One region of the Colwellia sp. MB3u-55 genome, then DNA from elsewhere that is predicted to be linked to it. Evidence: predicted binding sites of a transcription regulator. Region 1 holds the regulator's gene; the other holds the start of a gene.
What was found. Region 1 encodes FNR, which switches genes on or off when oxygen is low (the NO sensors DNR and NnrR bind a similar motif). Its sites were predicted from a motif close to TTGATCTAGATCAA; they were not measured.

Region 1 (3,428 bases):
AACGAGAGCATAAACTGCAGGTGGTTTTCCCCTCAGGTATTTTATCTTTAACAATGGAGTAGGTATCTTCTTGCGCAATTTTATATTCAACACCTAAAGCTTCTAAGTATTCGGGAAGGATATGTTCAGGAAAACCGGGTTGTTTTTGATCAAGATTAACGGCAACAATATCAAAATGAATAGGCGCTGATTCTTTTAACAACATTAAAATAGCCAGTAGGGCGTAACTGTCTTTACCACCTGATACGCACACCATTATTTTATCGCCATCTTCTATCATATTATATTGCGCGATAGCTTGGCCAACATGTCGTCTTAAGCGCTTCTCAAGTTTACTCAGCTGTATTTTTTGGCTGGGTGTTAAAGATGTTATTGGTGTCGCTGATTGAGCGCTCATAGTGTTCCCTAGAGATATTTAAAATAAAAAAGTATGAATTTTACGGCGCGTAGTATAGCAAAAAGCCAAGAAAACCCTCGGCTTTTTAATGGATATTTACATATTTCAATATTAAGCTAGTGGAGAGAGGTAACCATCAGGTTTTATCGCTAAAACATCACAGTTAAGGCGGTCAATGACATGCTCTGCAGTATTACCGATAAGTGCTGCTGAAATCCCTGTTCGACCTATAGTGCCTAACACGACTAATTCAGCATCAATGTGCTTAGAAATACTTTGAATAACATCTTCAGGTAAACCTTCTTTAACATGGGTATTTTTGAGTGGAATATTAAAGCTATTAGCATGGTCTTTCATCGCACTTTTGTGATGATTAAACATCGTGTCGTTATATTCAGAGGCGTTAAACTCTGGAATTTCAATGGCAATATTTACTGGTGTACCCGGATAAGAATTCACTAAGTGTACATTGGCTTTAATAAGTGAAGAAAACACTATTGATTCTTGGGTTAACTTATTATTGAGCGCTTTGTGCTCATCATCATCGCTACCAATATTGAGTGCGGTAAGTAAATTACCATTACTTGGCCAACTATGGTCTTTAACCAGTAATACTGGGCAGGGACATTTCCTTAAGATATGCCAATCTGTTGGTGTAAAAATCACCGACTTTAGCTTGTCATGTTGATGGGTGCCTTTGATGACAATATCGAAGTTTTCAGTCAGTACTTTTTTGATGATCTTTTCAAATGGACGATTATGCCAAATAATACAGGTATCTATGGTTATGTCTTCGTGATCAGTTTCTGCAATCTTTTCGTCTAACCATAGTTTACGATCATTAATAACCGATTGACGCATTGCTTCTCGCTCTTCACCAGAAAGCATGGTGGTCATTTCATAAGATAAATCATAAATAGTTAAAAATGCAGTAATCTGTCCGCCACTATGTCGTGCTAATTCAATCGCACGTTTCAACGCTTTTTGATTTTCAGTGGTTGGATCAATAACGGCTAATATTTTTTTATACTTATCCATAATATTTACTCCCTACTTATTAAATAATATTAATAATAGACCATAATTAATAGATATTATTTGCTTTAAATCATAATATTTCAATAAAAAAAATGCTTAACATCTTTAATGTTAAGCATTTATCTATAATTATTTAAAAAAGCGATAAACTACAGCGAAGCACACTCGTTAAGTTTAACCATATCAAGTATTGTAATGAGCTTTCCATCTACTGTGATTAATTCATTTTTTTGGAAACGATTTAACAACCTACTGATGGTTTCAACCGTTAAACCAATATAATTACCAATGTCACTGCGCGTCATCGTTAGGCGAAAATCTGTCAGTGACATACCGCGTGCATGATAGCGACTAGCTAAGGTTGAAATAAAAGTCGCTAAGCGTTGCTCAGCATTTTTGCGGTTAAGTAGCGTTAGCATTTCTTGATCGGCGCGGATCTCGGAACTCATCATGCGAAGAATTTGTTTTTTTAGCTTAGGCATCGTATTCGATAATGAATCTAAAGTATTGTAAGGTATCTCACAGACCATAGATGTTTCTAAGGCTTTTGCAAAACTAGGGTGCTCTGACTCAGCAATAGCATCAAAACCTAATAAATCACCCGCTAAATGAAAACCGGTAATTTGTTCTTCACCTTGTTCATTTACTGTAAATGTTTTGAATGTTCCAGAGCGAATAGCGTATAAAGCTTGCATTTTATCGCCATCTTGGAAAATTTGTTCGCCTTTATGGATAGGGCGTTTACGGTCAATAATACTGTCTAGTGTATCAAGTTCTTTATCATTTAAAGAGAAAGGTAAACACAGCTCGCTGATACTACAGTTTTGACAATGGATATGTTGAGATGTAGAACATGGCTTTTTATACATATTAACCTAAATGATTTATCCCTAATTTATCGATCATATTAAAACAATTGCTGATATGCAAACATTAAACTGTATATACCATATGTAATTATCATTAGCGCCATTATTTTCTTGAATTTCGTATTAGTTAACAACGACTTTATACCAAAAGAGCCAAGTGAAAGACTTAACAAGGCTGGTAAAGTACCTAAACCAAAACTGGTCATTATTAGAGCGCCACTAAGAGCACTTCCACTGGCTAAGGACCAAGTTAATGTTGAGTAGACTAAACCACAGGGTAACCATCCCCAAATTGCTCCTAATGCTAGCGCTTGTTTAGCATTATTAATGGGAATAAACTTTTTACTTAACGGAGATAGATAGCGCCAAAGGAACTTACCTATTTTTTCAACTTTTGATAACCACATTAACCATTGGCCTAAATACAAGCCTAATAAAATTAAAAATACAGCTGCAAATAACCGAAAAAAACCTAATGGAACGCCAATGTTTTTGATGGCAATAGAACTACTAAATCCAACTATTGCTCCAATTAAGCTATAAGAAAAAATTCGGCCAACATTATATGCACCGACCAGCTTAAATTTATCGCAGCCTTGTTGTTGCGGCGATATAGCAGATGTTAACATCGTTGTTATGCCACCACACATACCGATACAATGTCCCGAACCTAACAAGCCGATGATGAATGCTGATAAATAATCAATACTCAACATGGTTATTATTTACTACCCGTATCATTTTTAGCTGTATTTTCGCTATGGGTTTCAGTGGTCTTTTTTGTGGTAATATTTTCATCTTCATCAAACAAGATACTCATCCCTTGTTTCTCTAAATCATCAAACTGCTCAGTCTTTACTGCCCAGAAAAACAAATAAATAGCGATAGAGGTTAGTATTATCGCTATGGGGATCAAAATATAAATAATGCTCATGGTTTTTATGCTCTATTATAAGTTTTCGTTTACTTTTTCAATAAACGTAATGAGTTAGTGATAACCAATATCGAACTAGCAGACATACCTATAACCGCTATATAGGGGGTAATGTAGCCTGAAACAGCAAGCGGCAATACGATAGCATTATAACCGAATGCCCAAAAATAATTTTGCCAAATAATGCGAC
Region 2 (3,428 bases), on a different contig from region 1:
TGGGCTTGTTCTACTAATTCAATGATCTTAGATAAAGTAGATTCGCTACCAACATTAGTGGCACGGATCTCCAAAATACCGTCCAAGTTAAGTGAGCCACCCGTGACAACATCACCTTCTTTTTTACTTAATGGAATTGATTCACCACTAATTAACGCTTCATCGAGATGACTCTTCCCCTGTAATATTTCACCATCAACAGGCACACTTTCGCCGGGGATTACTTTTACTTTTTCACCTGTTTGTACTGATGAAGCGGCCACTTTCTGCCATTTACCAAAGCGCTGCACTGTTGCCTCAACAGGTTTCAAATTTTCCAATGCTCTAAGTGCATCAGTTGTTCGGCGTTTTGCTTTGTGTTCTAAATATTTGCCCAGCACAACCAAGGTGATTACTGCGCTACTACTTTCAAAATACAAGTGTGGCATGCCATGAGCGCTATCAAAACTCCACCACAAATACAAAGATAGTCCGTAGGCTGCACTGGTACCTATGGAGACAAGAAGATCCATGTTGCCCATGCCAGCTTTTAATGCCCCCCAGCCTGCACGATAAAAGCGAGCGCCAAAATAGAATTGTACTGGCGTAGCTAACAACCATTGCCAAACAGGTGGTAACATCCACTGTTGCGAAAACAGCATACTTAACATGGGTAACACCAGTGGCAAGGTAAGTAGGCCTGCTCCCAATACGGGCCACCATGCTTTGGTATAAAAAGGTTGATGTTGACTGGGCTTTTCTATCACGCTGTTATTGTTCAACGGGATAAAAAGGTAACCGACTTGTGTTACGGCTTGGGCTAGTTGTTCATCAGTTACAAAGGATAAAGTTTTTACTTGTACGTGCTCGGTGGCTAAATTGACCGACGCACTGACCATACCGGTTACTTTTAACAATGCTTGTTCGACCCGCTTCACACAAGACGAGTAACTCATCTTTCCAATACCAAATTGCTTTACCTTTACAGGCACTTGATAACCAGCCTCAATAACAGCAGTAATTAATTCACTATAACTGGCGGTACCTTGAATCGTCGCCATATCTGTAGCTAGGTTGACTGTAACATCTGTCACGCCAACGACTTTGTGTAACGCCTTTTCAACACGACCGACACATGAAGCACAGGTCATACCGTCAATTTTGAATTGTGTAGTTGTATTCATAAGCTTCTCACCTTAATTGAATTTTAGAACTAAGTTGAGGTCAAAGCTTACCACGGTGGTAGGGTCAAATGTTTTAGTATAAAAAATGTTATAAGTGACAATTTATAATTTAACTACAATCACTGCATTTTAAGGAGGAGTAGAACAATCTTAATGGCTGCTTCTTTAGATCAGCGATACCTGAGGTTAAAACTTTAACATTCGTTTTCTTATTAAACATTAAATATATACGCCTACAAAACTTTAGGTTGCTACAGACTCCCCTTTGGCAGCTACTGCCCTTAGGGTTATATTTTATAAATTAGCGATTTCAACGTTTAATTAACCTTTTTAAAGATAGTTTTGGTGCTTAAACGTAACAATTTCAGTTGCTGGCTTTATTTAACGGTTAACACCTTAATTTAGACGGTTGCAACTTTATTTAACTTGTAAAGACATTAACTAATTGTTCTCATTGATTTTTTTAAGGAAATAATAAATATAAAAAGCACAAATACCTAAGAGAATGACTAATCCACCAAAAGAATAAAGTACAACAGGATCATTAATAATCATATCGAAAAATTTCATAACAGACTCCATAAAAATAATTGAGTTATAAAAAAATGGCTATAACGTAATGTTATAGCCATTGTAAATCATGGGTTACTTTATGGTTGTGATATAGATCAATGAACCTTGAATTTGCCCCTTAGATTATTGTCTTATTTTTTTGAGTTAAGGTTTTATTGTTTAGCTTTTAATGCTTCTTGTTCGATAATTTGTTGATAAAGTCGGTCAGCCTTTTCCCTTGCCTGAGCTATTTCTAAATTACTGAGTTTTAAAGAGTCCATATCACGACTTTTTCCTGCATTTTTATAACCATTACTGGCGGAAATAATATTCCATATAAAAGACATCTCTACACTTTTCTCAACACCCAAGCCCTCAAAATACATCAGTGCTAAATTAAACTGGGCTAGAGCGTAATTTTGCTTTGCCGCAGTCTCATACCAACGTGCGGCTTTTGGATAGTCTTTATATGTACCTGTACCATTGAAGTACATAACACCAAGATTAAATTGTGCGGCTACAGAGTCTCTAATCGCTGCTCTTTCCATCAGTGCAAAAGCGGTTTTTAAATCTTTTTTAACGATGACTCCCTCAGAATACATCAGCGACAAACTAAATAGTGCGTCGGGGTGATTTTGTGAAGCGGCTAAGGACATTAATTCCAATGCTTTTTTGGGATCTTTTGCAACGCCGTAACCATTTAAATAAATAAGCGCCATTTGATACTGCGCAGGAGAATATTCCTGAGCAACTAAGGGTTCAAATTCATTTATAGCCGCTTTAAAATCGCCACGGTTTAATTCATAAATGCCTTGGTCAAGATCACCTTGATAAGCAAAGCTCGAAACACTGCTTATTATAGATAGACAAAAAAGGGCGAATATTGTTTTTTTCATAACGTTCTCATTATTTTAATCGTATGATTTTTAAGTGTAGCAAGTAATATAATTTAATGATTAATTTTTACAGTGAAGCCTGTAACATAATTTCTTCAATTTGCTCTTCTAATTCGAGCCAATACATTTCATTTTCTTCAACATCTGCTTTGAGTTTAGCTTGTTGCTTAATGAGTACGCCTAAGCGTGCTTTATGTTCACTTTGATATATCTCACTTTCGGCTAATACTCCTTCAACTTCAGCTAATTCAGTTTGCAGCAGCTGCACTTTCTTCTCGTATTTATCAGCTTGTTTTCGCAGCGGAGATGCTTTTTTACGTAATTCAGCTTGGTCTTTGCGTAATTGTTTTTTATCAACAACCTCAAGAGACTTTGCGGGTTTAGTATTTTTCAGTGTTTGTTTTTTGTCTTCATTAAGCCATTGTTGATAGTCATCAATATCACCCGAGAACTCGCTAACTTGGCCATTGGCAACTAAGAAAAACTCATCAACACACGACTCTAATAAAAAGCGATCGTGGGCAATCAAAATAATAGCCCCTTCAAAATCTTGTAAAGCAAAGACGAGTGCTTGACGCATTTCTAAATCAAGATGGTTAGTTGGTTCATCGAGGAGGAGTAATTGCGGCTTTTCATTAACAATTAACGCCAATACCAGACGTGCTTTTTCTCCACCTGACATGGTACTTACCGGAGAGAGTGCTTGGTCGCCAGTAAAACCAAAGCTACCTAAAAAATTGCGCGCTTGTAGCTCTGTAGTCTCAGGTTTAGCACGAACAATATGATCAATCGCACTACTTTGCATATGTAATTGTTC

Region 2: a site for FNR is predicted at 1,822-1,835, ahead of H4J66_RS18875 (DUF3149 domain-containing protein). Genes of this name have one in related genera too.

What each region holds. Positions count from the first base shown of each region.
Region 1 is NZ_JACGUS010000072.1:38,851-42,278, forward strand. It holds gene ttcA (tRNA 2-thiocytidine(32) synthetase TtcA) at 1-397, opposite strand, end outside; gene uspE (universal stress protein UspE) at 509-1,435, opposite strand; gene fnr (fumarate/nitrate reduction transcriptional regulator Fnr) at 1,585-2,304, opposite strand; gene H4J66_RS03500 (sulfite exporter TauE/SafE family protein) at 2,343-3,020, opposite strand; gene ccoS (cbb3-type cytochrome oxidase assembly protein CcoS) at 3,026-3,238, opposite strand; gene H4J66_RS03510 (heavy metal translocating P-type ATPase) at 3,268-3,428, opposite strand, start outside.
Region 2 is NZ_JACGUS010000122.1:595,067-598,494, reverse strand. It holds gene H4J66_RS18880 (heavy metal translocating P-type ATPase) at 1-1,163, opposite strand, end outside; gene H4J66_RS18875 (DUF3149 domain-containing protein) at 1,605-1,718, opposite strand; gene H4J66_RS18870 (tetratricopeptide repeat protein) at 1,889-2,611, opposite strand; gene H4J66_RS18865 (ATP-binding cassette domain-containing protein) at 2,679-3,428, opposite strand, start outside.